DNA from 3 places in the Oceanisphaera submarina genome. Region 2 is predicted to be linked to each of the others. Evidence: predicted binding sites of a transcription regulator. Region 2 holds the regulator's gene; each other region holds the start of a gene.
The links. The regulator LexA, encoded in region 2, represses DNA repair genes until DNA is damaged. The targets are predictions, from matches to a motif close to ANCTGTNTNNNNANACAGNT.
Positions count from the first base shown of each region.

Region 1 (10,270 bases), on a different contig from region 2:
CGTCTTCATCGAAAACCTGGCTCTGGCCTTCTTCCTGGGGATGTGTACCTTCCTGGCGGTGTCCAAGAAGGTCAAGACCTCGTTCGGTCTGGGCGTAGCGGTTGTGGTGGTACTGACCATTTCGGTACCGGTCAATAACCTGATCTACAACTTCATCCTGAAAGACGGCGCCCTGGTCGAGGGGGTGGATCTGAGTTTCCTGAACTTCATTACCTTTATCGGGGTAATTGCGGCTCTGGTTCAGATCCTGGAAATGACCCTGGACAAGTTTTTCCCGGCACTCTACAACGCGCTGGGTATTTTCCTGCCGTTGATTACCGTGAACTGCGCCATCTTCGGTGGTGTGTCCTTCATGGTACAGCGGGACTATAACTTCGCCGAGTCCATCGTATACGGCTTTGGCTCCGGCATTGGCTGGATGCTGGCAATCGTCTTGCTGGCCGGTCTGCGTGAGAAAATGAAGTATTCGGATGTACCTGACGGTCTGCGTGGCTTGGGGATCACCTTTGTCTCCGCCGGCCTGATGGCGCTTGGCTTCATGTCTTTCTCTGGCATATCCCTGTAAACCCAGTGATAGAAAAGGAATAATCGATGGAAATCATTCTAGGCGTGGTCATGTTCACCGTGATCGTGCTGGTCCTGGTAGGCATTATCCTGTTTGCCAAGTCCAAGCTGGTCGCGGAAGGGGATGTGACTATCAGCATCAACGACGATCCCGAGAAGGCGATCACCACCGGTGCCAGCGGCAAGCTGTTGGGCGCGCTGGCGGCCAATGGCATCTTCGTCTCTTCTGCCTGTGGTGGCGGCGGTACCTGCGGCCAGTGCCGGGTGCGCATTCTGGAAGGGGGCGGTGAAATACTGCCGACCGAACAGGATCACATCTCCAAGCGCGAGGCCCGAGAAGGTGAGCGTCTGTCTTGCCAGGTCAACGTCAAGCAGGACATGAAGATCGAGCTGCCGGAAGAAGTGTTCGGCATCAAGAAGTGGGATTGTGAAGTTATCTCCAACGATAACAAGGCCACCTTCATCAAGGAACTGAAGCTGAAGATCCCCAACGGCGAAAGCGTGCCTTTCCGTGCCGGTGGTTATATTCAGATTGAAGCGCCGGCTCACCACATCCAGTACAAAGACTTCGATGTGCCCGAGGAATACCGGGAAGACTGGGACAAGTTCAAGATCTTCGAGCTGGAGTCCAAGGTAGACGAGGAAACCATCCGCGCCTACTCCATGGCCAACTATCCGGAAGAAGAAGGCATCATCATGCTCAACGTGCGGATTGCGACCCCGCCGCCACGTAACTGGAGCGCGCCTCCGGGCAAGATGTCTTCCTATATCTGGTCGCTGAAACCGGGTGACAAGGCCACCATTTCCGGTCCCTTCGGTGAGTTCTTCGCCAAGGATACCGACGCCGAGATGGTATTTATCGGCGGTGGTGCCGGTATGGCGCCGATGCGCTCGCACATCTTCGATCAGCTCAAGCGCCTGAACTCCAAGCGCAAGATCAGCTTCTGGTACGGCGCCCGTTCCAAGCGCGAAATGTTCTACGTGGAAGACTTCGACGGTCTGCAGGAGCAATGCGAGAACTTCCAGTGGCATGTGGCACTGAGTGACGCACTGCCGGAAGACAACTGGACCGGCCACACCGGCTTTATCCACAACGTGCTGTATGAAAACTATCTGCGGGATCACGACGCGCCCGAAGACTGTGAATACTACATGTGTGGTCCGCCCGTGATGAACGCCGCCGTCATCAACATGCTCAAGGATTTGGGTGTGGAAGAAGACAACATTCTGCTGGATGACTTTGGTGGTTAAACACTGATGAATTCTTATGTAATCAAATGGCTGGCCCCCCTGGGGCTGGCCTTTTTATTGGTCGCCTGTAAACCGGCGACGGTCGAGCGGCCGCAGCAGCATTTGACCGGTAACACCATGGGCACCTACTACTCGGTCAAGGTAGTGGATGTCGATGCGTCCCGGGCCCGGGTGCTGCAGGCGGAGATAGACCGCCGGTTGGAACAGCTCAACGATCAGATGTCCACCTATCGGGAAGACTCGGAGCTGAGTCGCTTCAACCGGCATCAGGGAGCGGATCCTGTTCCTGTGTCTGCCGACACCGCCCGGGTGGTGACGGCGGCACTGCAACTGGGGCGAATGACCGACGGCGCGCTGGACGTCACCGTCGGTCCTCTGGTCAACCTGTGGGGCTTCGGTCCTGACGCCAGGCCGAGCCGGATACCGAGTCTGCAGTTGCTGGCCGAGACCCGGGCGCGAACCGGGCTGCAGCACCTGCGGGTGGGGATCGACAGTGAAGCCGAGTATCTGTACAAGCAATTGCCGGAGCTCTATGTGGATCTGTCCGCCATCGCCAAGGGCTTCGGGGTGGACATGGTGTCCGAGTACCTGGCGGAAGAGGGGGTGACCGATCATCTGGTGGAAATCGGTGGCGAGGTACGGCTCAGTGGCCTCAATCGTCACGGCCAGCCCTGGACCATAGCGGTGGAAAAGCCGGGCCCCGCTACCGGCTCGGTGCAACAGGTGATTGCGGTGGGCAACAGCAGCGTGGCGACCTCCGGCGACTACCGTAATTACTATGAGCTGGACGGGCAACGGCTGTCTCACACCATAGATCCCAGGACCGGCCAGCCCATTACCCATCAGTTGGCATCGGTGACAGTGATCCATCCATCCTGTATGATTGCGGACGGTTTGGCGACCGCACTGACGGTCATGGGGCCCGAGCAGGCACTGGCGTTTGCCGAGCAACACCGGCTGGCGGTGTATCTGCTGACCAAGACGGATGACGGCTTCAGAGTGGACATGACCAGCGCCTTCAAGAAGTATTCAAGAGGTTGATATGTTGTATTTTCTGATTACCTTCGCGGTCTTTGCCCTGGTGATTTTTGCCATGGCCATCGGCTATATAGTGCAGCGCAAGACCATTGCCGGCTCCTGTGGCGGCCTGGGTGGTGTAGGGATAGAAAAAGCCTGCGACTGTCCGGACCCTTGCGAAAGCCGCAAGAAGAAAATGGCCAAGGAAGAAGCCCGCCGGCAGATGCTGGGAGAAAACCGCATCATCTGATCTATCCGGCGCCGGCGGCCTTCGCCGGTGCCGATATTCCCTCCACCTTCTCAAAATGTCACCTGGCGCTTTTCGCTGCACCGACTCCGGGTTAGTATTTAACTACTGTCTGTTTATCCAGCTCGGTCAATGCGCAAAATCATTCATGTCGATATGGACTGCTTCTTTGCCGCAGTAGAGATGCGGGATCATCCCGAGTGGCGTGACATTCCGCTGGCCATCGGCGGCAGCGCCAGCCGGCGCGGGGTCATCGCCACCTGCAACTATCCGGCCCGGGCCTACGGGATACGCTCGGCCATGGCCAGCCATCAGGCGTTGCAACGGTGCCCACAGCTGTTGCTGATCCCCGGCAACATGGCCGAGTACAAGGCGGTATCACGGCAGATCCGGGAGATCTTTCATCGCTATACCGAGCTGGTCGAGCCCCTGTCGCTGGACGAAGCCTATCTGGATGTGAGCGACAGCCCCTGGTTTGGCGGCAGTGCCACCCTGATAGCCGAAGACATTCGCCGAGCCATCAATGACGAGCTGCAACTGACCGCCTCGGCCGGGGTGGCGCCGAACAAGTTTCTGGCCAAAATCGCCTCGGAAGAAAATAAACCGAACGGGCTTTTCGTGCTGCCGCCCGCGGCGGTGGCCGACTTTGTCCGTCAGTTACCGCTGGCCAAGCTGCCCGGGGTGGGGCGCAAGACGGCGGAAAAGCTCACCGCCCTGGGGCTGGAGCATTGCTGTCAGCTGCTTGAGGTGGGCGAGACGGAGCTGATCCGTCGCTTCGGCAAGTTCGGCCGGCTGCTGTGGCAGCGCGGTCAGGGCATCGACGAGCGGGAAGTGCAGACCGAGCGGGTAAGAAAATCGGTGGGGGTCGAAACCACCCTGGTAGCCGATATTCATCAGCCGGAGCAGGGGGTACAGGTCTTGCTGCGCTTGTGGCCCGAGCTGATACGACGCCTGGCCGGTCGCGCCATCAAGGGACTTTGCATCAAGCTGAAATTCGATGACTTTACCCAGACCACATTGTCACGCCGTTGCTTCAGCCCACAAGTGTCTCTGGCCGAACGACTGTGTATCGAAGCCTGGGAGCGTGCGCGGGGGCGAGGAGTTCGGCTGGTGGGGGTAAGTGTCGAGTTGTCTCACGAAGGCAATGAGCAGGTCGCTCAGGCCGAGCAACTGAATTTTGACTGGTAAGCTCGACTTGCTCCTGGCCGGCGGTTGCTCAGTCTTCCTGGGCGCCGTTTTTCCGCGGAGGAGCCAGGGTTTTATCGACCGCATCCTGTTTGCCAACGCTGTCATGTTCGCCACTGCTTTCCACGATTTTTTTGTCGGCTTGTTGCGCCTTGTTCGGTAAGGGCTCGGCCGAGGCGGCCTCCAGATAACCGGCGCTCAGGGCCAGGAACAGGGCAATGGAAGGTGTTTTCATCTTGGGCTCCTTATTAAGCTTTGATGTCTAATTACCTTAACATTTTGAAATAGATTGTAAAATCCGACGAAATCCAGAGGGGCAGGAACTATCGTCGGGTATTGAGTACAAATAAATACTCATCCGATTCAGGATTTGCCGCCGTTCATATGGTCTTCTTCGACGAACTGCCAGCCATGGTTGGCGGAAGGCGGTGCAGGCTGTGAAGCGGCGGCGGGTGGCGCTATAACCACGGTGGCCTTATTGGCCGCGGAATGGCTGGCTGCCGAACCGTCTAGCGCCGGGCTGTCACGGCCATCATCCGGTGCCGTTGCCGCAACAGGGGGTGTTTCATTGCGTTTGTCGTGCTGGATACCGGGGGCCAGCTTGCGAGTTTCGTCCAGCACCTCGCGACCAAAATCGATGATGCTACTGAATGGGTTACCGGCCATCGCCGGCGTGGCCAGCAAGGTCAGCAGCAGGTAGAAAGGGACGCTTTTCATGGCGGTTACCTCCGTTAGATTCTGCCCGCAAGCATAAGCCAAATGACGCTGCTTGAATACCGCATAGGCAGGGAATGGGCCGATTACTGACGCCTTGAATCATGGCATGACCCAGAGTATCGCCCAAAAAGCCCGCCCCGGCGTCGCCTGTTGTGTCGTCATCAGTGAGAATGATAGGGATCAGCTACGCCGACCGGCACATGTTATGGGTGACAGGTGCGAGCCGGCATGGATGTACTGGTTGCGTATCGGGAGAGGTAGCCGTGTTGCCTCTTTATCGTGGGGAAACCAGCGCTTGATGGTTGGTGCCCAAGAGACGGTCTCACACCGTATGTTTATTAAACTTCAGGTATTTGCTTCAGCACCCGCACCAATAACTGCCAGAATCGGGAGACCGCTTCTATGTGTACCCGTTCGTCCGGTGAGTGGGCGCCCTGAATGGTGGGTCCGAAAGAAACCATGTCCCATTCGGGGTAGACCGCCTTGAACAGGCCGCATTCGAGCCCGGCGTGGATCACCTTGACCTCGGGTAGTACGCCAAACAGTTTCTTGTGGGTATCCAGCAGCAGTTGCATCACGGCGGAGTCCGGATCCGGCTGCCAGCCGGGATAGGCGCCGTCGAAATGGCAACTGGCCCCGGCCAGGCGAAATACCGCCGCCGTCATCTCGGCGACCCGATCACGGCCCTCATCGTTGAGTGAACGGATCAGACACTGCACATGAATATGCTCAGGCTGGGTGCCGATCACCCCCAGGTTGGTAGAGCTCTGTACCACGCCGTCCATGCCGCGACTCATTTCCATGACTCCATGAGGGCAGGCGAGCAGGGCGGCGCTCAGTCGCTGTTGCAGAGAGATGCTCATGACCCGGGCGGGGAGAGTGGCCGGAACCAGCTCCAGTTTGATGAAATCATCGACCCCGGCAAACTCGCGTCGGTATTGCTGTTGGCGCCGTTCCAGTAAGGCAGACAGGGTATTCATTGCGCCGGCGGGTAGCGTCAGCAGTGCCGAGGCCTCCCGGGCGATGGCATTGCGCAGGGTACCGCCGTCGAGTGCGGCCAGACGGATCCCGGCATGCTGATTGATATCCGTCAGCAGCTCGGCCAGCAGTTTGTTGGCGCTGGCCCGGCCCTGATGAATATTGATGCCGGAATGGCCGCCGCGCAGACCCGTGATGGTCAGGCGCAGGGCCTGGTGTCCGGCCGGTACCGGCTCCGGCTCATAGGGCAGGACTATGTTGGCGTCGACGCCGCCGGCACAGCCCATGTAGACATCACCGTCCTGTTCGGAGTCGGTGTTGAGCAGGATCTCGCCCTTCAGGATGCCAGGCGCCAGACCAAAGGCGCCGGTCATGCCGCTTTCTTCGTCTATGGTCAGCAGTACTTCCAGCGGACCATGCTGAACCTGGTCATCGGCCAGCACCGCCAGACAGGCGGACAGGCCGATACCGTTATCGGCACCCAGGGTAGTACCGCGGGCGCGCACCCAGTCGCCATCGATATAAGGCTGTATCGGATCCCGGGTGAAATCATGCACGGTATCGGCATTGGCCTGAGGCACCATGTCCATGTGGGCTTGCAATATCACCCCTTTACACTTTTCCATACCCGCGGTGGCTGCCTTGCGGATAATCAGGTTGCCGATGGTGTCCTGTATCACGTCGAGCCCCTGCTCAACCGCCCAACCGGCAATCCACTGACGCAGGGCGGCCTCGTGACCGGACGGGTGGGGAATGCCGCACAGGGTGTCGAAAAATTGCCATAGCAGGCGAGGGGAAAGTTGGCTGACAGGGGACATGGCATACCTTGTTTGAATCAACGGATGAGATCGATAGCTTACCGCTCCAGTGGTGTTTTTATCCATTCATTAACCACCTCCGGGAAGAATACCGGCCCATGAAGGCCAGGAATGGCTCTTCGGTGTAAGCAAGGGTATCGCAATAAAAAGCTGTAACTCTGGTCAAGAATGGGAGGGATCTCTATAATGCGACCATTGTTTGCTCGTTGTTTGACTGAGGCTGGCCGAATTTAGGCGTGGTCTGAAAGAGGGCAGTGAGCAGCGGTGACCATCTTGTCTTGAAAGCTAACACCCAAAGGTTCTTTTTTATGTCCAACAAATTCGTCGTCACCTGGGACTCATTTCAGCGCGAAACGCGTAAGCTGGCCGAACGTCAGTTGCCAGCCAGTCAGTGGAAAGGGATTATCGCCGTCAGTCGTGGTGGTCTGGTACCGGCCGCCATCATGGCGCGGGAACTGGGCATCCGTCATGTAGATACCCTGTGTATCTCCAGCTACGACCACAATCAGCAGCGTTCTGATTTACAAGTGCTCAAACAGGCGGAAGGTGATGGAGAAGGCTTTCTGATCATCGACGATCTGGTGGACACCGGCAATACCGCCAGAATCATCCGCGAGATGTATCCCAAAGCCAGGTTCATTACCGTGTTTGCCAAGCCAAAGGGCGAGCCGTTGGTGGATGATTTTGAAGTGCGCGTGGGCCAGGATACCTGGATAGAGCAGCCCTGGGACATGGGGGTGGTTTTTGCTCCGCCGCTGTGCGAGCAAGACAAAGCGTGATAAAAGGCTCCTCTGGAGCCTTTTTTATAGCCGTCATTGAGTGAGACGTGTCACTCCCCTTGACTGCCGATGGCGTTTTTTATGGCAAGGACCAAGGGCGGCCTTTACCCCCGTCCAAAAAAACGTTACATATAGGCAAGTTAACAGGGAGGTGTTCATGACCATAGACAAGGTTGCTCATCGTAAACTGGTACGAAAATTCACCGCCATCGGTCCCTATCTGCGGGAACTGAAGTCGAGTGAATCGCAATATTTTTTCGACTGCCTGTCGGTGTGTGTCAGTGCCAAGGCCGAGCCGGAGGCGCGTGAGTTCTGGGGCTGGTGGTTGACACTGAGCACCGAAGACGGCGTGAATTTCGAGTTTCATTATCAGCTCGGTTTTTTTGATGCGAGCGGAGAGTGGCAACGGCGAGCCTTGCCCAAAAAACATGAAGCGGAGGTGGCTCGTACGCTGCGTGATTTTTACGACAAGCTGGGCGTTTGCCTGGACGGCTTGTCGCTTACTGCTCGTCCTTCTCCCGCGTTGGGAAACAATCATCTGTTGAGCGTAGCCTGAGCCGATCATCATTTGCGGCGATAGCCGTTACTATCCGTGGCCCGGATGCGCCTCATTTTATTATATTGCCGGCTCTGCCGGCATTGCTGTTAGTAAGGAGCCGCAGGGCGTTCCATGAAAGGCAAAACCATTGTTGTAAAACTGGGCACCAGTGTGCTCACCGGCGGTTCCCGTCATCTGGATCGGGGCCACATGGTCGAGCTGGTGCGCCAGTGTGCCAGCCTGCACCGGGCCGGCCATCAGATTATTGTGGTGACCTCGGCGGCCATTGCCGCCGGACGCGAACACCTGGGCTTTCCCGAGCTGGCCAGCACCATGGCCAACAAGCAGATGCTGGCCGCCGTGGGCCAGACCCAGCTGATCCAGACTTGGCAGTCACTGTTCAATCTCTATGGATTGCATGTGGGCCAGATCCTGCTGACCCGGGCCGATCTGGAAGACCGGGAACGCTATCTTAATGCCCGCGACACCCTGCGGGCCTTGCTTGCTCATCGTATCATTCCGGTGATCAACGAAAACGATGCGGTAGCGACCAACGAAATCAAGGTTGGCGACAACGACAATTTATCGGCCCGGGCCGCCATTCTGGCCGAGGCGGATCTGCTGATCCTGCTGACCGACCAGAAGGGACTCTTTACCGCCGATCCCCGTAACGATCCCAAGGCGCAACTGATCGAAGAAGTACAGACCATAGACGACACCCTGCGTAAACTGGCCGGTGGCAGCATAGGTGGCCTGGGCACCGGTGGCATGGCCACCAAGCTGCAGGCGGCAGATGTAGCCCGCCGCGCCGGTATCGACGTGGTGATCGCCACCGGCCAGGTGCCGGAAGTGATCGGCCGCCTGGCCGAGGGTGATCGTATCGGTACCCGTTTTCCGGCGTTGGCTACCCCGCTTGAAAGTCGCAAGCGCTGGATCCTGGCCGGTCCCCCTCCGCACGGCGAAATCCATATCGATGCCGGGGCGGTCAAGGCGGTGCGCGAGAAAGGATCCAGCCTGCTGCCGAAGGGCATAGTACGTATAGAAGGACGCTTTCGCCGGGGTGAGGCGGTGCGTATCGTCAATCCCGAAGGGCGGGAGCTGGCACGAGGCATCTGTCGTTACGATGCACTCGACCTGAATCGAATCAAAGGACAACACTCAGAGCAGATTGAATCGGTGCTGGGCTATGGCTACGGCAACGTGGCCATTCATCGCGACGATCTGGTGCTCTTGTAGGAGATAGTATGAATCTGGAACAGATGGGACAGGCCGCGCGCGCTGCCGCCTATACCCTGGCCGAAACCTCTACCCGGGCCAAGAATCAGGCCCTGCTGGTGATGGCCGACGCCCTCGAGGCGGCCGCAGAGGATATTCTGGCTGCCAACGCCAGGGACCTGGACGCGGCCCGTGACAACGGTATCGGCGATGCCATGCTGGATCGGCTGATGCTGAATCCGGCGCGGCTCAAGGCCATTGCCGACGACGTGCGCAACGTGGTGTCACTGCCTGACCCGGTGGGCAGCGAGCTGGACTCGCGGGTGCTGGAAAACGGTATGCGACTGTCGCGTCGCCGGGTACCGCTCGGCGTGGTGGGGGTGATTTATGAAGCACGCCCCAATGTCACCATCGACATCGCCGCCCTCTGTCTGAAAACGGGTAACGCCAGCATTCTGCGCGGCGGTCGGGAAACCTTTCATACCAATCAGGAATTGGTGAAGGTGATCCGGCAGGCGCTGGCGGCAAGCCAACTGCCGCAAGGCTGTGTGCAGTACATCAGCGAGCCGGGCCGGGAGTGGGTCAGCGGCCTGCTCAAGCTCGATCAGTACGTGGACATGATCATTCCTCGCGGTGGCCCCGGTCTGCATCGCTTGTGTAAGGAACAGGCGACCATACCGGTGATCATCGGCGGCTTCGGCATCAGCCATGTTTTCGTCGACGACAGCGCCGATCTGGTGCGTTCTATCGAGGTCATCGATAACGCCAAGACCCACAGGCCAAGTGCTTGCAACGCCCTGGATACCTTGCTGGTGGATCGGGGGATAGCAGTCGAGCTGTTGCCTAAGCTGAGTGAAAGGATGGCGGTGAAGGGTGTGGAGCTGGTGGCCGATGACGAGGCGCTGGCGCTTCTGACGACGGGGGCGGCCCGAGTGCGTGCCGCCGTGGAAGGGGACTTCGA
Region 1 is NZ_JBKGFN010000013.1:98,148-108,417, forward strand. It holds gene nqrE (NADH:ubiquinone reductase (Na(+)-transporting) subunit E) at 1-565, shown strand, start outside; gene nqrF (NADH:ubiquinone reductase (Na(+)-transporting) subunit F) at 592-1,815, shown strand; gene ACLEIV_RS13295 (FAD:protein FMN transferase) at 1,822-2,856, shown strand; gene nqrM ((Na+)-NQR maturation NqrM) at 2,858-3,082, shown strand; gene dinB (DNA polymerase IV) at 3,212-4,267, shown strand; gene ACLEIV_RS13310 (hypothetical protein) at 4,296-4,499, opposite strand; gene ACLEIV_RS13315 (hypothetical protein) at 4,628-4,981, opposite strand; gene ACLEIV_RS13320 (aminoacyl-histidine dipeptidase) at 5,320-6,777, opposite strand; gene gpt (xanthine phosphoribosyltransferase) at 7,086-7,556, shown strand; gene crl (sigma factor-binding protein Crl) at 7,714-8,112, shown strand; gene proB (glutamate 5-kinase) at 8,227-9,330, shown strand; gene ACLEIV_RS13340 (glutamate-5-semialdehyde dehydrogenase) at 9,339-10,270, shown strand, end outside.
Region 1: a site for LexA is predicted at 3,186-3,205, ahead of dinB (DNA polymerase IV). Genes of this name have one in related genera too.

Region 2 (10,270 bases):
TCCTTCGTGCTGGTGCTGACCACCAACGCCCTGACCATTTTGTTGGCGGTGGCGGGTCTGGGCTGGGCGGCGCTTTATCCTTTCATGAAGCGCTATACCAACCTGCCGCAGCTGTTTCTGGGCATCGCTTTTTCCTGGGCTATTCCCATGGCCTTCGCCGCCCAGAGCGACAGCCTGCCGCCGGGACTCTGGTTGCTGTTCGCCGCCAATCTGACCTGGACCATCGCCTACGACACCATGTATGCCATGGTGGACCGTGACGACGATCTGCGCATCGGGGTCAAGTCGACCGCCATCCTGTTTGGTCGCCGCGACAAGCTGATAGTCGGCCTACTGCAACTGCTGACCCTGACGTTGCTGGTGGCGGCCGGTCAGGCGTTCGGCCTTGGGCCGCTCTTCTACTGGAGTCTGCTGGCGGCGGCGGGCCTGTTTGTATACCAGCAGCGACTGATCCGCGACCGGGAGCGTATGGCCTGTTTCGGCGCCTTCCTCAACAACAACCATGTGGGCATGCTGGTGTTCGCCGGTGTGGTATTGACGCTGCTGTAAGTCTGATGCCGGGACGGCCAAGTCGCCACAATACGATCACCGCAGGTCGCGCCGCACGGCACTGGGCAGCAGCGGATAGAGTACGTCCCGCAACTGTGCCAGCTCTTTCTGTCGGGGGAGCCCCTGACACAAATAACCTTCTTCTTCCAGCGCGTCGGTCAGCATCCTGAACAGAGTCTTGTCGAACAGCTCCGGCGCCTGCATGCCGTGCAGCATGGCCAGATGTTCGGCCAGCAGTCGACTGTCGTCCTCCAGCTGCTGCGCACCAGCATCGGATGCCAGACATGACACCACCACCCCATAGCGTTGCAGCGAAGGCCGGATAATCCGGGCCAGCAGCAGTAACTGCATTTGCTGCCGGGGGACGACCCACCAGCCCGCCTGGCGAAATTCGACGAGCCCCAGGCCCTCCAGAGTTTTCAGTTGAAGCTCCAGCTGCGCCGGCAGCTGTGACGGTGTGACGTTGAGAAACAGCTCGGCCCTGAGCAAGGGATACAAACGCTGCAAGCGGCGCAGTAATTCTGTGGTGACCATACCTTCGTGCCGTTCTATCAGGGTGGACAGCAGCGCCGGCAGGGCGAACAGGTGCAAGATGTTGTTGCGATAATAGCTGAGCAGTACCGATTGCCGTCGGTCGAGGTGGATGATCTCGCCCAGTCGGTTGCTTTCCCGCTTGAACTTGTCGAGCTCCAATGCCTGTTCCAGTAATTGTTCGCCGTCTTGCTCCGGTATGACCACATCATCGCTGTAACGACAGCTGCGCAGGTAGTCCAGATAAAGCTGTACCTGTCGTTGCAGCTGCCGGCGGGTGAGCGCCTGCCGATCCGAGGCCAGCAGGGCGGTGGCGCTCAGGGTCAGGCCGTTAACCGCGGCGGCGGCATTGATTCGGGTCATCACCTCGCGGGCGAGAGGGGAAACCAGATCGCGGGCATGGCCGGTGGCTTGTCGGGCTAGCCACTCGGCCAGCGGCAAGGGTTCGCCGAAGTTGACGAAGCCCCGGCCGAAATTGCGTAATTTGTGCAGTATGCCCAGTACCTGCCAGACACTTTCCTGCTGCTTGCCGCTGCCCTGTAATTCCTTATGGTAGGTGCTGACCTCCACTACATGCTCATAGCCCAGGTAGACCGGGATCAGGGTGATGGGACGATCGCCGTTCTCCATGGCGGCGCCGAGTGTCATGGACAGCATGCCGGGTTTGGCCGGCAGCAGGCGGCCGGATCGGGAGCGGCCACCTTCGGCGAAATACTCCACCGCATAGCCGCGACGAAACAGCAGCTTGAGATATTCCCGGAATACGGTGGCGTACAGCTTGTTGTCTTTGAAGGTACGACGAATGAAGAAGGCGCCACCCCGGCGAAACAGCGGTCCGGCGGGGAAGAAATTCAGGTTGATGCCGGCGGCGATATGGGGCGGCACCATGCCCTGATGATAAATAACGTAGGACAGCAGCAGATAGTCCATATGGCTGCGGTGACAGGGCAGGTATACCAGCTCGTGACCTTCCTGCGCCAGCTGTCGTACCCTCTCGGCACCGGTGACCGAGAGGCCACGATACAGTTTGTGCCAGAGCCAGCCCAGCAGCCGATCGCCGAAGCGGATCAGCGGATAGGAAAAGTTGGAGGCGATTTCATTCATGTAGTCCTGCGCCTTGCGGCGCGATGACTCTTCGCTTTGCTGCTGCTCGTGGCTGTGATCGATAATGGCCTGCTGCAATGCCGGCGTTTGCAGCAGTTGCTTCAACAGCAGCTCCCGGTTGGGCAACCTGGGGCCCGTGGCCGCCAGCCTTTGTCGGCTGAAATGGATGCGGGCGATACGCGCCAGCTTGTGAGCCAGTCGGGGGTCGGCAGTGGAGCGTTCCAGCAGTTGTGACAGCAGCAAGGGGGCGCTGAAACGAACCCGGTTTTCCCGGCCTTTCAGCAGCACGATCAAGGCCTTGTGCAGGGCATTGGGGGATCGGCTCTGCACTATGCTGAGCGAGGAGGATGTGTCTCCTTCCCGGCCCGGTGCCCGGCCCCAAAACAGGGTAACCGGCACCAGTTGAATAGGCGTCTGTTGCCGCCGCTGGGTAAGCAGCAACTGGTTGAACTCCTCCAGGTAAGGAGTGACGCTGCGGGGGCGGTCACCGAGGGTGTCCGGCTTGTCCAGGCAGATAAATCGCGGTAGCTCATTGCCGTTCAGTCGCAGCGGTTCGAAGGGGCCGGGTAGGCCCAGCCGTTCGGTGCTGAGCTCCAGGGTCAGCAGATCGGAGATCGAGGCGGTTTTCAGTATATAGACTACCGGTCTGGCCGGATCGATGGCCAGTTCCGCCACCGGATCGGCAGGCAAACTCTTGTGGTTGACCAGGGTGGCGATCAGCGGCCGAAACAGGCGTCGACCGAAAGGGGACCCGAACATCATAAAGCAGGAATTCCAAGATCAATGCGGCCGCAAAGATTATCAGATCGGACCTCCGATGTCTTGAGGCGAGCCGCCCCGGATTTTGTACTTGCTCTGGCGGATTTACTGGATATACTGACAGTTAACTGTATAAAAAAACAGGTCCATTATGAAAGCCCTTACGCCTCGCCAGTCTCAGGTACTGGAGATCATCAAAGAGCATATTCAGCAGACCGGGATGCCGCCGACCCGTGCCGAGATTGCCCGGACTCTGGGTTTTAAATCTGCCAATGCCGCCGAAGAGCATCTCAAGGCACTGGCCAAGAAAGGCGTCATCACCATGATGCCCGGTACCTCTCGTGGTATTCGCCTGACCGAAGAGGAAGAAGAGGCGCTGGGGCTGCCGCTGATCGGGCGGGTCGCCGCCGGTGAGCCCATACTGGCCCAGCAGCATATCGAGAGCCACTACAAGCTGGATCCGTCCCTGTTTCACCCTTCGGCCGATTTTCTGCTGCGGGTAAAGGGGATGAGCATGAAAGACATCGGCATCATGGATGGTGATCTGCTGGCGGTACACAAGACCCAGGAAGTCCGCAACGGCCAAGTGGTCGTCGCCCGGCTGGACGATGAAGTGACGGTCAAGCGTTTTCAGCGCCAGGGCAGCAAGGTCAGCCTGTTGCCCGAAAATGAGGAGCTTTCTCCGATAGAGGTGGATCTGCGCAGTCAGGAGCTGATTATCGAAGGCCTCGCCGTCGGCGTGATCCGCAACGCCGACTTCTGATTTTCCTCTGATCTGAACAGCGCACTCCGGGGTGGTTCATCTGCCCCGCTTCCTTTCTGGTTTTCCGTCTCGAATGTATGCTCCCTCTTCTTGAACATCGAGTTGCCCTTAAGCAGCGCTAACGGGCGACTCCTATTCCTTCGCTAAGCCCTAATACCAGTAACATTAAACACTCGATCTGTTTGACTGTCATGCCAATCCCGGACAAAGGGCCCGCTCCACCGACTCGCTCAAGCACCTCCTTGTGAGGCTCAGCACATGACGTCCCTGTCATGTGATGGTCGGTGGAGCAGATCCCTTTGCCCTCCTTGATGTTCCGGCGCGCCCTCTGCAGGCAACTCGGAGTTCCAGAAGAGGCAACAGAGAACGGCTCCCACGACCGTGAAATGCCAGGGACGGCATTTCCGAGCTCCCACGGATGGGTTTATGGCGTGTCGAGGGAGGCGGCTGTGTTGCCTCTGGTCTGGGGGCCTCAATATGACCAGATCATTACTGGGATTGGTATAACTTCCTTTTTTACTTCAATTTTTTACTTTTTCATTATCAGTGCTTTACTTAGTGAGTGCCGGGCCGAGGGATGTGGTAGCCCGACAGGCACTGACTCGTTATATGAGTACACCAAAAATACAGGAAGAAACTTTTGGGGGTGCGTGTGAAGCCGATTATTCTGCTGTTGTCCTTGCTGACAACCCTGCCGGTGCGGGCTCAAGCCCGTTTGAATATGACCGAAGGGGTCACCGATATCAGCCAGAAGGTATATGGCCTGCATATGACGATACTGATCATCTGCGCCATTATCGGTCTGCTGGTGTTCGGGGTCATGTTCTGGGCCATTATCCATCATCGAAAATCCAAAGGTGCCCGGGCGGCGCAATTTCATGAAAGCACCAGGGTCGAGATCCTCTGGACCCTGATCCCCTTCGTCATTCTGATTGCCATGGCCGTTCCTGCTACCCGCACCCTGGTGGCGATGGAAGACGCCTCTCAATCCGATATCACGGTGCAGGTCACCGGTTCCCAGTGGAAGTGGCATTATCGTTACTTCGACGAGGGGGTCGAGTTCTACAGCCTGCTGGCCACCTTGCCCCAGCAAATAGAGGGTCGGGTGGCCAAGGGGAAGAACTATCTGCTCGAAGTCGACCAGCCGCTGGTGCTGCCTACCGACCGCAAAATCCGTTTTTTGATCACTTCCGATGACGTTATCCACTCCTGGTGGGTGCCGGCGTTCGCGGTGAAAAAAGACGCCATTCCCGGCTTTATCAACGAGGCCTGGACCCGCATCAACGAGCCGGGCCTGTATCGAGGCCAGTGTGCCGAGCTGTGTGGCAAGGACCATGGTTTCATGCCGATAGTGGTGGATGCCCGTTCTCCCGAGGAGTTCGACGGCTGGCTGGCCCAGGCCCGGGCCAGCCAGGCCGAGGCCAAGGCCGCGGAGCAGGAACTGGTGGCGATGGAAATGACCATGGACGAGCTGATGCGGTTGGGTGAGCAGGTTTATCAGCGCAGCTGTGCCGCCTGTCACCAGGTCAGTGGCGAAGGAATACCCGGCGCCTTTCCGGCACTCAAGGGCAGCGAGCTTGTTCTCAACGACAAGGCCGGCCACATCAATGTCGTGCTGTACGGCAAGGCCGGCACCGCCATGCAGAGTTTCGACAAGCAGCTGGCGCTGAAAGAACTGGCCGCGGTGATCACCTATGAACGCAATGCCTGGGGTAACAACACCGGTGAGCTGGTGCAGCCCGGCGATATCAATCAGGCCAGGCAGGGACAATAGGGGGCAGGGATGACACAGCTAAACGTAACAGACACCGCCGATGAGCATATGAACCACGAAGAGGCGCATCATGGACCGGCCAAAGGCTTCAGCCGCTGGCTGTTTACCACCAACCATAAAGACATCGGGACCATGTACCTGCTGTTCAGCCTGACCATGTTCTTTATTGGTGGCGGCATGGCCATGGTGATCCGGGCCGAGCTGTTTCAGCCGGGCTTACAGCTGGTGGAACCGAACTTTTTCAACCAGATGACCACAATGCACGGTCTGGTGATGATCTTCGGCGCCGTGATGCCGTCCTTTGTCGGTCTCGCCAACTGGATGATACCCATGATGATAGGGGCGCCGGACATGGCCTTGCCGCGCATGAACAACTGGAGCTTCTGGATACTGCCCTTCGCCTTCGTGTTGATGCTGTCGTCGCTGTTCATGCCCGGGGGCGGCCCCAACTTCGGCTGGACCTTCTATGCGCCCTTGTCTACCACCTATTCACCGGACAGTACCGCCCTGTTTGTGTTCGCCATTCATATCATGGGTATCAGCTCCATCATGGGAGCCATCAACGTCATCGTTACCATCTGGAATCTGCGGGCGCCGGGCATGACCTGGATGAAGCTGCCGCTGTTCTGCTGGACCTGGCTGATCACCGCCTTTCTGCTGATCGCGGTGATGCCGGTGCTGGCGGGAGCTGTGACCATGGTACTGACCGACAAGTACTTCGGCACCAGCTTCTTCGAGGCCGCCGGTGGCGGTGATCCCGTGATGTTTCAGCATATCTTCTGGTTTTTCGGGCATCCCGAGGTGTACATCATGATACTGCCGAGTTTCGGCATTATCTCTGCCATCATCCCCACCTTCAGCCGCAAGCCCTTGTTCGGTTATGCCTCCATGGTGTATGCCACCGCCTCTATTGCAGGCCTGAGCTTTCTGGTGTGGGCGCATCACATGTTTACCGTGGGCATGCCGGTGGCGGCCGAGCTGTTCTTCATGTACTGCACCATGCTGATTTCGGTGCCGACCGGGGTCAAGGTGTTCAACTGGGTGGCTACCATGTGGCGAGGGTCGCTCAGCTTCGAAGTGCCCATGCTGTTCGCCATTGCCTTTATCGTGCTGTTCAGCATCGGCGGTTTCAGCGGCCTGATGCTGGCCATTACCCCGGCCGACTTTCAGTATCACGACACCTATTTCGTGGTGGCTCATTTCCACTATGTGCTGGTGACCGGCGCCATCTTCTCGGTGCTGGCGGCGGTGTACTACTGGCTGCCCAAGTGGACCGGTTACATGTTCAATGAGCGGCTGGCCAAGTGGCACTTCTGGTGTTCGGTGATTTCTGTCAACGTGCTGTTCTTCCCCATGCACTTTCTGGGATTGGGCGGTATGCCCCGCCGTATTCCCGACTATTCGCTGCAGTTTGCCGACATCAACGCTCTGGTCAGCATCGGCGGCTTTGCCTTCGGTCTGTCTCAACTTATCTTCGTTGTCGTGCTGATCAAGTGTATCCGCGGTGGAGAAAAGGCCCCGGCCAGTCCTTGGGAAGGAGCGCACGGGCTGGAATGGACGGTGCCGTCGCCGGCGCCCTACCACACCTTCAGCAGGCCTCCGGAGGTAGAAGGCAATGGCTCACGGTAACAGGATAGCGATCCGACTCGGCCTGTTGGCGGTGGCCATGTTCGGGTTCGGCTTTGCACTGGTGCCGCTGTATGACGTCTTCTGCGATATCACGGGGCTGAACGGAAAAACCGCCACCAGTGCGGTAGCCGAATCCCGGATGGTAGACGAACAGCGGCTGGTCACGGTGGAGTTCGTCACCTATCAGAGCAGTGGGTTGCGGGGAGACTTCACTCCCTCGGTGCGCCGCTTGCAGGTGCGACCGGGCGAGATGCATCAGGTGGACTTCACCGTCAACAATCCCGGGGCCGATGCCCGGGTGCTGAGGGCCATTCCCTCGGTATCACCGGGGCTGGCGGCAGGCTACCTGCGCAAGACAGAATGCTTCTGTTTTCAGGAACAACCCATAGCGGCAGGGGACGAGGCGGTGATGCCGATGCGCTTCTATGTGGATCAGGCACTGCCGACGGACATAGAAGTATTCACCCTGTCCTACACCCTGTACGACATCAGCGAGCAGCTTGCCACGCGCAGCTGAGCTCAAGGAGGCAAACATGGCGGTCAAGACTCAGCAATATTATGTACCGGCCCAGAGTCCCTGGCCGATAGTGGGCGCCCTGGGGTTGTTTCTGCTGGCGTCGGGCGCCGGTCTCTGGGCCGCGGGCATCGCCGGCATCACGGGCCCCCTGGTCTTTTCCGCCGGCACCCTGGTGATGACGGTGATGTTGTTCGGCTGGTTCGGCAACGTGATTAACGAGTCTCACGCCGGGCTCTACAGTGACCAGATGGACAGATCCTTTCGTCAGGGTATGAGCTGGTTCATCTTCTCCGAGGTGATGTTCTTCGGCGCTTTCTTCGGCGCCCTGTTTTACGCCCGCATCCTGGCCGTGCCCTGGCTGGGCGGAGCCGGCAATAACGCCATGACCAACGCCGTGCTGTGGCCCGACTTCAGTGCCAGCTGGCCCCTGCTGCAGACGCCGGGTGGCATCGAAACCACCGCCATGGGCTGGTTTGGTTTACCGCTTATCAACACCGTTATTCTGCTGACCTCGTCGGTGACCGCACATCTGGCTCATCTGGCCCTGTTGCAGGAGCGCCGGTCGCGTATCAAGCAATGGCTGGGCCTTACCGTGTTGCTGGGTCTGACCTTTCTGACGCTGCAGGTATGGGAATATGTGCATGCCTACGAAGCGCTGGGGTTACGGCTGGACTCGGGTATCTACGGCAATACCTTCTTTCTGCTCACCGGCTTTCACGGTGCCCACGTCACCCTGGGTACCCTGATGCTGTTCATCATGTGGTTGCGGGTGCGCAAGGGGCACTTTACCCCGGCTCAGCATTTCGGCTTTCAGGCCAGCAGCTGGTACTGGCACTTTGTCGATGTGGTCTGGCTCTGTCTGTTTGTCTTTGTCTATATCCTATAGAGGATTCAATGGAGGCTTATGTGGGGGTGGCGTTGGGCACCAGCAGGCCGGCGGCCAGCGCCACTATCAACAGCAGCACTATGATCACGGCGAATAACAGACGGCGGCCTATGTAGCGACTCATCAGCACAGGATCTCGCTGAGAGAGCATGGCCTTCAGGCCCAGTAGCAGGTTGCCGATCATACAGAATAGCAGCAATACAATCAGTAGTTTGAGCAGCATGAGCGTTTTCCTGGAGAGACTGGATGTTGAGTATAGGAAAAAGTGGGGGGCTGCTGGTACTGACCGGTGTGATGACTCTGCTGATGATCACCATGGGGATATGGCAGCTGTCACGGGCCGACGAGAAACGGCTGTTGCTGCAGGAATGGCAGCAACGTCGCAATATCAGCCTGGCGTTGAATGAAGCCCTAAGCATGCAGACCCCCTTCGGCTACCGTCTGGAGGTGAGTGGTGTCTATCTGGCCGGTGGCGATCTCTTTCTCGATAACCAGATAGAGTCAGGCCGGGTGGGTTATCGGCTGATCCGGCCGTTGCAAACCCGATATGGTCTGCTGGCGGTGGATACGGGCTGGTGGCCGGCCGACCCGGATCGGCGCAAGCTGCCACAGGTGCCTTCGCCGGAAGGCACAGTGCAGTTATCCGGCAATATCATCCGACTCTATGTTCCCCCCTTGTCTTTGGGCGAGGTGCCTTTCGAGCCCCGGCTGCGCCGTGTGTCCGGCCTGGAACAAATCCGGATAGAGCAAATATGGGGCCAGCAGGCGCTGCCCTTCGTGCTGAAACTTGGCGTTGAAAAAGATGACTGGCAGCCGGTGGTAATGGGGCCGGAGCGACATATCGGTTATGCGGTGCAGTGGTTTGCCATGACGCTGGCAATCTGGGTCGCCGCAGCGTGGTGTTATCGGAGGCGAGATGAAGCATAAAACCCGTAAAACCCATAAAACGATGCTGGCCTTGCTGGGTGTCTTTCTGCTGCCGGTGGGCCTGGCCTGGTTGACCCTGTCACAGGGCTGGTTCACCCCCGGTGTCAAGGCGCATGGGGAGTGGGTGGAGGGGCGGATCACCGAGGATACTCAGTGGCGGCTGGTCTTGCCGGTCCCCCCCGAATGCGAGTCCTGTGTGCTGGCCGAGCCCTTGCTGAACAATATCGACCTCGCCCTGGGACGAGACAGCAACCGGGTGTCGGTGCTGCGACTGCCGGCCAGTACCGGGCTGGAGGCGGGCTTTGTCTATATTGCCGACCCGCCGGGCCTGTTGATCATGCGTTACCCCCTGAGTGGCGATGAGGTCGGAGATCGGTTGACCGGCAAGGCGCTACTCGGTGACTTGCGCCGCCTGCTCAAATTTTCCCGGGCCGGATAGGAGGAAGCCATGCGTCTACTGTGCCTCTTTGCCTTTGGGCTGACCCTGGTGGTGGTGGTGCTGGGAGCCTATACCCGGCTGACCGATGCAGGCTTGGGCTGTCCCGACTGGCCCGGTTGTTATGGTTTCAACTATGTGCCCGGCTCGGCCCAGGACCATGCCACGGCGGCGCTGCGTTTTCCCGATAATCCGTTGGAAATGGCCAAGGCCCGCAACGAGATGGTGCATCGCTATGCGGCGGGCACCCTGGGTTGCACCATATTGCTGATGGCGCTCTGGTCGCTGCGTTCATCTCAAAGAGCCTATCGAGGCTTTACCTGGGGGCTGCTGGTGCTGGTGTGTGGCCAGGCGACCCTCGGCATGCTGACGGTGACCCTCAACCTGTTGCCTTT
Region 2 is NZ_JBKGFN010000005.1:25,388-35,657, reverse strand. It holds gene ubiA (4-hydroxybenzoate octaprenyltransferase) at 1-549, shown strand, start outside; gene plsB (glycerol-3-phosphate 1-O-acyltransferase PlsB) at 586-2,946, opposite strand; gene lexA (transcriptional repressor LexA) at 3,095-3,706, shown strand; gene coxB (cytochrome c oxidase subunit II) at 4,359-5,480, shown strand; gene ctaD (cytochrome c oxidase subunit I) at 5,490-7,109, shown strand; gene ACLEIV_RS06650 (cytochrome c oxidase assembly protein) at 7,096-7,626, shown strand; gene ACLEIV_RS06645 (cytochrome c oxidase subunit 3) at 7,643-8,512, shown strand; gene ACLEIV_RS06640 (DUF2909 family protein) at 8,529-8,735, opposite strand; gene ACLEIV_RS06635 (SURF1 family protein) at 8,759-9,439, shown strand; gene ACLEIV_RS06630 (hypothetical protein) at 9,429-9,878, shown strand; gene ACLEIV_RS06625 (COX15/CtaA family protein) at 9,888-10,270, shown strand, end outside.

Region 3 (10,270 bases), on a different contig from region 2:
GCACTGCAGCCACCGGCACCCAGCAGTACCGCTTCCATCGGGCTTGCGCCCCTGCCCGGATTGGTACCATCCAGAACCATCTTGTGACCGGACTCGGATAAGCCTTCGAAACACATTCCTTCCAACCAGGTTACCTTGGCTTTCATAACACCTCCCCACTGAAAAATCACATATTAGCCTATCACCCCGGCGTCGACGAGCAGGATAAAAGCCTCAAGGCTCTTGATGGCGAGGCACAAGCCTTTTATGCTAGCGAATTATCTACGCTATTAGGCAAGGCAGCCTGCTCGCCAGGCGTTCAGCCCGAGTCAATCAAGAGGAAAGTTCATGGTTATTGGCAAGCCCCAAAGTGACCCTACCCTGGAATGGTTTTTGTCACATTGCCATATTCATAAATATCCGGCAAAAAGCTCGCTTATCCATGCGGGAGAAAAGGCCGAGACTCTCTATTATATCGTCAAGGGCTCGGTTTCCGTGCTGATAAAGGATGAAGACGGCAAGGAAATGATCCTGTCTTATCTCAATCAGGGCGACTTTATCGGTGAGCTGGGGCTGTTTGAAGAAACGGATAATCCACTGCGGACCGCCTGGGTTCGAGCCAAGTCGCCCTGCGAAGTGGCCGAGATTTCCTACAAGAAGTTTCGTCAGCTGATCCAGGTGAACCCGGAGATCCTGCTGCGACTGTCGGCCCAGATGGCAGAGCGGTTGCAGACTACCAGTCAGAAGGTAGGCGATCTGGCTTTCCTCGACGTGACCGGTCGCATCGCAGAAACCCTGCTCAGCCTGGCTCGTCAGCCGGATGCCATGACCCACCCGGACGGTATGCAGATCAAGATTACCCGTCAGGAAATCGGCCAGATCGTCGGCTGCTCCCGGGAAACCGTCGGTCGCATCCTGAAGATGCTGGAAGAACAGAATCTGATTTCCGCCCACGGCAAGACCATAGTGGTATTCGGCACCCGCTGAGCACCACCACCGGGCTGGCCTTTTTCAATACCAGTCAGACCACGGGCAATCGCTTATAGAGTCATATCACACCAGTTCAGCCGAGGTTTCCATTCCTCGGCGGGCTGGTGCCTTATCTCTGCTGCTATTCATTATCCCGCCCTGTCAGCTTGATTAGGGTTGAGCAGCAAGGCTTCCAGTTGTTCCTCTGGTTGCGGCCGGCCGTAGAAATACCCCTGCAGCAAGTCGACATCCAAAGACTGCAATATACGCGCCTGCTCCGCCGTTTCCACACCTTCGGCAATCACCACCATCTGCATTGCATGTCCGAGTCCGGTCACCGTACGAACAATGGCCTGGTCGAGCTCACTCTCGCTAATACCCATGACAAAAGAGCGATCGATTTTCAGCTTGTCGACGGGAAATTGCTTGAGGTAAGCGAGGGAAGAATAGCCGGTACCAAAGTCATCGATGGCGATTCGAGCTCCCAGATCTCGCAAGGCCTGCAAGGTCATGGCGGCAGCCTCGGGATCTGTCATCACTGCGGTTTCCGTCACCTCGAAGCTAAATTCAATACACCCGGGATCGAAAGAATAGGTACGGAAGAGACGGCTGACCGTGTCGACCAAGTCGGACTGGAGCAATTGCCGGGGAGAAAGATTGACGGATACGCCCAAAGGCAAGTTTGTATCACGCAATAAGCCCCAATGTTGGGCGAGACGACAACTCTCTTCGATAACCCAGGTGCCAATAGGAACGATCAGTCCCGTTTCCTCGGCAACGGGAATAAACTCCACCGGTGATAACAGCCCCTGGACCGGATGTTGCCAACGTAAAAGAGCTTCTACCGACACCAGCTGACCGGTGGCTGCGGCTACTATCGGCTGGAAAAACAGACGAAATTCTTTCCGTTCCAAAGCCCGATGCAGCTCATTCTCGATACGCAGCTGGGTCGCAACCTGCATCTGCATCTGTTCATCAAATAATTGATAATGGGCCCGCCCTGCGGACTTGGCTTCATACATGGCGATATCGGCTGAACCAATTAATTTTTCGGCATCCCAATCCGGCTCGGCGATGGCGATACCTATGCTGGCAGACACGAATACCTTGTCTTCTTCCACTGCGATAGGAGGGGCAAGCTCTGCCAACAGCCGCTGGGCAATAACGGTTGCATCGCGATGGCTGGCGACGTCCGGACAGACAATCACGAATTCATCACCGGCGAGGCGAGCGACGGTGTCGCTTGGCCGCATGGCCCGCTGCAATCTCTGCGCCACCGAGATCAACACCTGATCGCCCGCATCATGGCCGAAGCTGTCGTTGATCCGTTTGAAGTGATCCAAATCGATGAATAATACCGCCACACTGGTATTGGCCTCCTTTCTCTGGGACAAACACCATTGTACCCTGTCCAGTACCAAAGCTCGGTTGGGGAGCCCGGTCAGGGCATCATGCAGGGCCCGGTACTCCAGGGCCCGTTCGGCCTCCTTGCGAGCACTGATATCATGGGCAAAGGCGAAAAAACTCCAACTGGTGTGCTCTTCCAGGGACCAGAGGGTAATTTCGATAGGAAATTCCCGGCCATCCCGGTGCAAGGCCGGCAACTCGAGCCGTTGTCCCAGCACCTTCGCTCTTCCATGGGCGAGAAAACGTTCCAGCCCACGTTGATGGGCATCGCGATATTGACTCGGTACTATCGTCTCGCCGACACTCTGGCCCAATACTTCGGACAGCGACCAGCCAAAAATGACTTCGGCGGCCCGGTTCCAGGCGGTAATCATGCCCCGGGAGTCCATACCGATAAAGGCATCTCCCGCGCTGTCGATGATTTGACGGCTACGCTGCTCACTGGCCAGCAACGCCTGTCGGGAGCTTTGTCGTTCGAATACCCGTCCCAACTGGACACCCACCTGCGTCATCACATCCAGCAGCTCTGGCTGCAACTGCTGCGGTGCGCCAGTAAAAAATTCCAGTACCGCCGTGATGCTGTTGCCCGATTGCACGGGAACGGCAAACCCCGAGATCAGGCCCGCTTCCCTCGCTGCCGCTTGCCGGGGGAAGTTGCCCTCCACATGGATATCGATAATCTTGAGCGGCACCCCCTCTGACAGCACCCGCCCCGGCAGGCCGACACCCGAGAAAAAGCACCTTTGTTCGCTGACCCGCCGGAAAACGTCGAAGCTACCCGCCGGATAATGCTCATCCAGATGCCAGATCCCGCTTGACACCAGTTCACCATCAGGTCCCTTTATCCAGGAATGCCCCACCGGCCACCCCGTTAACTGACAAACGCTCTGCAGTACTTTGAGCAATGCGGCTTCCACGCCGATCGCTTGATTGGCCGCGACGGCGACCTCTTTCAACAGGTGCAGATAGTCAATGGGCGTGTCATTGGAACCGTGAGGCATTGTAACTCCTGTGGCTGCTGTCTCTTTTGATAGAAGGTCCTGTTACCCCTAACAGTTCCTCAGGGCGACGAGTGATCGTTTTACAAGCAGGTTTGACTTGTTTTAGCCGCCTTTCGCTCGCAAGTTGACCAGAATTACATAAAATTGATCAAATTATACAGCTTTAAACGAGTCAAATTATTATTTCCTCCAGTGCTACCCTGTCGGAATGTAGATTTTTTGAACTCCGCTGCGTCACCCCTCAATAGTTCCCGTTTCCTACTCCGAGTGATGCTCGTCGAAGGAGGCGTTTCCACCCGTCGAATACCCGATGAAAGCGTGCAGGTTAAAATAGAACGTCTCTACTGCGATGAAAGTGGCCTCTCCTGTGTATCGGATGTACAGGATCCCGGCCCCGCCAGGTGAGATTCATCGCGCGGATACCGATGTGGGACGTAAATGCGTCAATGTGATTGGCGTGCCGGGTTATGTAACTGCTGAATGACACCTTGAGCTGTTTCGGCGCTCGGTGAAACGGCCACACCGGGTCCCATTTCTGGATAAATTGACTAGCGTGGTGATGGATAATGCATCAATCCATCACTTTATCGAACCAACGATGCCCGATAAATGCGTGTATGAATATCTGTTTATACTGCTTTGTGACAGCCCGGAATGGGAGCTGATCTAAATCTTGTGGAAACAGGCTAAATCTCACTGGCGCCACTTTATCTCCTGGAACAAAGACAAGTTGCTGGTTAAAGTCTCGACGCTACTCAAGGGCGTAAGGCTATGCATGATTACTTATCCAGGCAGCCTGACGACCGGCTTGATATAGGCATCAAGCTCCAATGTATAAAAAAACCCGGGAACTCCCGGGTTTTTTTATTTAATCAATCAGACCGTACCGGTCGCGCAATATCGTTATGATGTCCGCCTTGGGGTTATCGGACAATTCCAACTTCTGGCCGGTAATCTTCTCGGCGATGCCTACGTAAGTACGGGATATGTCCATCAGCACCTCGACCGGCAAGGCATTATCTCGCGCCAGCGCTTCCCGCTCGGGCATCCGCTCTTTATTGAGCAGAATATCCGGATCCGGAAAATGCCTGAGTAACAGCTGGCGAAAGTCCTCTTTCGAGTTCTCCACGATACGCCCGTCGCGATAGGCTGGGCCGTCCCAGATCCGGGATGAATCGGGAGTGCCCACTTCATCCATGTAAATCAGCTTCTCGGTGCCCGCCGCGTCACAGACATAGCCGAATTCGAACTTGGTATCGACAAACACCTGATCGATCCTGGCCAGCTCCTTGCTGATGACCTCGAAACCTTCCTTCAACAACCGCTCGTAACGGGTGATATCGGCCGCACTGCGGAAGTTGAAGGCGGCGAAGTTGTCTTCGATATTCTGGCGACTAATGTTGACGTCGTCAGCCTCCGGCACGCCGGGAATACCGGTGAGAATGCCCTTGGTGGAAGGGGTCATCAGCAACTCGGGCAGCTTCTGATCCTTTTGCAGGCCATCCGGCAGGCGGATACCGCAGAACTCGCGCTCTCCACTGGCATAACTGCGCCACATGGAGCCGGTAATGTACTGGCGGCAAATGGCCTCGATCTTCACCGGGGTCGCCTTCTGCACTATCCACACGAAGGGATGGGGAATGTCCAGAATATGACTGTCGGCCAGGCCCTGTTCGCGGAACAGCTTGAACCAGTGGTTGGAAATGGCATTGAGCGCCGCGCCCTTGCCGGGCACCCCCTGCATGCCGCCCTCCCCGTGCCAGATGCAGTCGAAGGCGGAGATACGATCGCTGATCACCATGATGGCCAGCGGCGCATCGGCAGCCACGTCATAGCCTTTTTCCTGGATCAGGCGGCGGCTGTCTTCTTCGGTCAGCCAGTAAACAGAGCGCACCTTGCCGCTGTGAACCGGCTGCTGGGTACGGATCGGGAGGTCGTTATTAACGGCCAATACCTTGTCTGCGAGACTCATCGCGTGTGTCCTGTGTGTGGAGTGTTGAAGCTCAGCTGAACACCGTCGCCGAATTATTGTATTTATATTGAAGGGCGGGCTGCCAGCGGCGCTATCTTATCAGATGTGGGAAAGCGGCAATAGCCGCTGCAACACCAGCAACAGCGACGGCGTAGCGGGCGCCAGCCACCAGCAGCCCGCCAGCAGAGACAGCAACAACAGATTGGGAAGCGGTGCCGGCCACTCGGTGACTTTCAGCGCGGTACCGAACGACTTCTTCAGCCGCCGTCCTTCCAGATCGATGCTGTACAGCTCATCCAGCAACAGATGAATGAAGGCGCCGATAAACACGAAGATGCCGAGTTGCCAGGCCAGCTCGGCCGGCAACTGGAACAGACGGGAGCTAATCACCACGCCACCACCGGCAAACACCAGGTTGGCCAGCAGCGAATGCAGGGCCCCCCGATGCACGGTAAAACGGGCAAAAGCCCAGCACAGGGGGTAACGCACAACGACATAGGCCGCCGCCCCCAGCACCAGGGTGTCGACCAGCGGCAGATATTGCCGGCCATAGAGCAGCGCCAGCATGGTGCCGAGAATACCGAACAGACGAAAGATGATACGGATGGAGCGGGAAGTATCGGCATCTATGTCCGGCATGATGCCGCCGAGAGAGCCGGCCAGCCACAGCAGGCCCGCCTCGGGCAGGGTCACCAGCTGGGCCCAGGCCATGGCACCCGCCAGCAGGGCGCTGGCCACCGAGGCCACCTTGATATGAGTTCTGAAATCCGCCATCGACCACCTCCCAGGCTGAAAAAGACGGCGAGTGTAGCATGTGGATACTGGATAAAAAAACAGGGCCTGTAAGGCCCCGTGATGATAAGCAGAAGACGTCGGAGCTTAGAAGCTCAGCTGACCTTCCAGCATATAGGTGCGGCCAGGCATGGGGACACGACCGACCGGGCTGACGTCGGCGCCACGGAAGTAGGCATCGTCATCCAGCAGGTTGTTGACGCCCAGGCCCACGTTCAGGGTCATGTCGTTGCCCAGGGCAATGTCCCGGCCCAGACGGGTGTTGACCAGGGTGTAGGACGGCAGTTCACCGGCGCTGCCGTTGGCGGTTTCATTCACTGTATTGGCGGCATCGCTGAAGCTCGCGGACGCATACAGGGCGCTGGCGCTCGCAGTCCACAGACCGGTTTTGTAGGTGGCGTCGGCACTCACATGGTGACGTGGCGCATTGGGTAGTTCCTTGCCCCGGTTGGCACCGGTCAGCTGTTCGCTGTCCAGCAGGGTATAGCCCAGGCCCAGCGCCAGCTCGTGGGTCGCCTGCCAGCGGCCTTCCAGCTCTATGCCCTGCTGGCGGGTCTCGCCCAGGTTTTCATAGGTATCGGTCGTCCTGTTGTGCTGGATCTGATCCTGATAGTCGATACGGAACAGGGTGGCGCTGGTCTCGACGTTATTTAATGGCTGCCAGCGCGCGCCCAACTCGTAGTTCCAGGCGGTTTCGTTGGCCACTTCGCCTTCCTTGATCACCTGGGCGGTCTGCACCGGCACCAGGGAGCGTTGGGCATTGGCAAACAGGAACACCTCATCGGTGGCCTGCAGGCCCACCGTCAGGCCAGGCAGCCACTCGGAGGCATGGTTGTCGCTGATGGCGCCGGAGTTGTCGTCCCGGTAATCGGTGCGCACTTCTTCGTAACGGATCCCCGGGGTGATGGTCAGGCGATCATCCATCAGGTGCACAGTATCACTGATATAGGCGGCGTAGGCGTTGGTGGTGAAATCCCAGTCCCGTACCTGATCGTTGTAACTGCCGTCGGCCAGAGTCAGACGATTGACATCGAACTCCACCTCTTCCCGCACGTAGCGGCCGCCCAGTATCAGGGTGTGATTAGCCAGCTGCTTGGTCACCCTCGGCTCGGTGCCGTAAACGTTGAATATGCGGGGCGAGTCGGCCACATGGCTGGCATTGGCTTCGGGGTCGGCCCAGTTGCCCCCCGATATCAGATCCTGACCGAAGAAGAAGGTCCGGTCCGCCCGGTGAGCGAAGTTGCGCCACTGGAATTCCAGGTCATCGCTGGGAGTGTGAATCCAGGTCAGATTAGCACGCCACATGTCGGCGTCATAGCCGTCATAGGGCCGCTGGGACTGGTTGCGATTGCCCTCATAGGCGGTGGGGCTCAGGGCACCGGGCAAGTCGGCAGTCACATCGTAATACTGCAGCTGGGCCTTGAACTCGTTGATGTCGTCGGCAAAGTAGTCGATATCGAAGATATAGTTCTGCACTTCGGTGTCGGAGTGATCGCGAAAGCCGTTGCCCTTCTGCAGGTTGGCCTGAAACTGCAGGCCCAGATTGTCGGTCACGAAACCACCGACCCGGTAGTAGGTATCGGTCATGACATGGCCGGTGTCTTCGGCGATGAGCAGCCGCTCGCGCAGGGTTTGCTCCAGCTTGTTGGGTATCGGCTTGGTGACCAGGTTCAGCACACCGCCCACGTTGTTGGGACCATAATGCACGGCGGCACCGCCGCGGACCATATCCACCGCCTCCAGGCTGGGCAGGGTCACCGGAAACAGAGATACCCCCACATTGGTATAGGGGCCGATGGCAATCGGGTAACCGTCCACCAGCAGCTGCACCCGCTCGCTGCGCAGCGGATTCAGGCCCCGCACCCCTATGTTGGGCAGTATGCCGGTGCCGGTTTCATCCAGTACCTGAACGCCGGGCACCTGACGCAGGGCATCTTCGAGGTTGAGGGCGCCGCGCTCGTGCAGCTCTTCGCTTTCCACCACGTTACGAGCCCCGGTGTAGGTTTTGGCGTTTTCCTTGGTCGGGGTGCCGAGCCAGTCTCCCTCCACCACCACCTGCTCCAGCTGGCTGGTAACCGCCTCGGCGGCGGCCAGCGGCATGGCCGGCATCAGCGCCAGGCTGATCAGCACACTTAACGGACGACGGCTGAAACCTGTGGTGCGATTTTCTTTCCCTGCTAAACCCATAAAACAAACCCAAATGATAATGATTGATGTTTGTGCATTATTTTTTATTGGCTCTGGTAATTCAATAAAAAATTGAACTTTTTATCATCCTTGTTGACGACGGCTGCCATCAAGGGAAGGGTTCACCACCACCTTCTTCAATTCACCTACAAAATGCAGGGTTGCACTCACATGCAAATAATAATAGTTTGCATTCAAACTCAAGAGCCACCAACCCAATGCTGACCATCAACCCGTTAAAAAGCAGCCTGCATCAGGGCAAGCCCGTATACGGCCTGCTCAATTCCGTACCCGGCCCCTGGCTGGCGGAAATGATAGGCCGTGCCGGTTATGACTTCGTGATCCTCGATATGGAGCACCTGCTGGTGTCGGAAGAAACCCTGCGCCACAGCCTCCAGGCCGTGCTGCTCACCGGCTGTACTCCCCTGGTGCGGGTGCCCGCAGCGGACGCCAAGCTGATCGGCCGGCTGCTGGATGCCGGTGCCCGCGGCATAGTGCTGCCCCAGACAGACAGTGCCGCCACCGTCGCCCGGACCATCGCCGCCTGCCGTTTCCCGCCCCTGGGCCGGCGCGGTATCACCGGCGGTCCCATCACCGGCTTCGGTACCCTCAAGCTCGATGACTATATCCGGCTCGCCAACGACAACATCATGGTGGTGCCCATGATCGAATCCCGGGCCGGACTCGACGCCCTGCCCGAAATACTGGCGCTGGAGGGGGTCGACATGGTGCTGGAAGGCGCCCTGGATCTGGCGCTGGATATGGGCCTCGGCCCTCAGCCCCAGGATCCGCAGGTGGAGCAGGCCATCGGCCGGCTGGCAGCCCAGTGCCTGGATGCCGGTGTCCCCTTCTGCGCCAACCCGCGCAGCCCGGAGCAGGCAGCCCGCTGGCGACAGGCCGGCATCACCGCCTGGCTGGCGGGGGAAGACAGGGGCTATCTGTGTCAGGCCCTGCGCAGCCGGCTGGCCGATCTCCGCAAGGATACTTGAACGCTTAACCTGATGCCGGGCCGTTAACGGGATTGGCCGGCTTGCAAGCCGGCCCTCGGCATTAGCACTCGTGATCCGTTTTTCCAGAACCTGAGGACAATTATGTCATCCCCCATCGTGATCCTGACCCACGTGGTCAACCGTGCCGTTATCGACGGCTTTATTCCCGCCGCCCGAAGCCTCGGCCATGAGGTGGTGCTGGTCACCGACCAAGGGCTGGCGCATAGGGAGTGCCTGGCAGAGGTTCGCATCCTCGAATGCGACGTTTTCAATCCCCTGGCGATCCTGGATCTGCTGACCGAGCAGGCCATCCGTCCCGCCGCCCTGTTCTCCAACAGCGATCATCTGCAGACCGCCGCCGCCATCGCCGCCCGGGCCCTGGCGCTGCCGGCCAAGAACTGGCAGGTCTGCTACCGGGCCAAGGACAAGTTGCGCATGCGGGAACGGCTGGCCGACCAGGGCCTGCCCAGCGTCTGGTCCCGCCAGCTGCAGCCCGGTGAGGTACCGGAGCACGACTGGCCCTATCCGCTGGTGGTCAAGCCCAGCCAGGGCGTGGCCTCCCTGGATGTGTGCCGGGTCGACAGCCGGGAGCAACTGGTCGCCTTGCTGGCGGAGCGGGCCCAGTCGTCGCCCCTGCTGCTGGAACAATATATGGAAGGCCCGCTGTTCACCCTGGAAACCCTGGGCGACGGCCGGGAACTGGTGGCCGTCGGCGGCTTCGACGTCGGCCTGTCCGATCCCCCGCACTTCATCGAGACCCAGGCCCGCTGGCGAGGCTCGGTCAGCCGGCAGTGGCAGACCCAGGCGCTGGAGCAGGTTCGGCGCTTCGGGGTCGGCCTCGGGGTCTGTCACAGCGAATTTATCCTCACTCGGGACGGCCCCGTGCTGGTCGAGATCAACTACCGCAGCATAGGCGACGGCCGTGAGTTCCTGCTGGACCGGCTGCTGCCGGGAGGCTGGTTTGCTCCCATACT
Region 3 is NZ_JBKGFN010000002.1:277,986-288,255, forward strand. It holds gene ACLEIV_RS03950 (OsmC family protein) at 1-146, opposite strand, end outside; gene crp (cAMP-activated global transcriptional regulator CRP) at 328-966, shown strand; gene ACLEIV_RS03960 (putative bifunctional diguanylate cyclase/phosphodiesterase) at 1,098-3,356, opposite strand; gene ACLEIV_RS03965 (phosphoribosylaminoimidazolesuccinocarboxamide synthase) at 4,225-5,328, opposite strand; gene ACLEIV_RS03970 (metal-dependent hydrolase) at 5,428-6,102, opposite strand; gene ACLEIV_RS03975 (TonB-dependent receptor family protein) at 6,208-8,307, opposite strand; gene ACLEIV_RS03980 (HpcH/HpaI aldolase family protein) at 8,526-9,296, shown strand; gene ACLEIV_RS03985 (ATP-grasp domain-containing protein) at 9,399-10,270, shown strand, end outside.
Region 3: a site for LexA is predicted at 6,148-6,167, ahead of ACLEIV_RS03970 (metal-dependent hydrolase). Genes of this name have one in related genera too.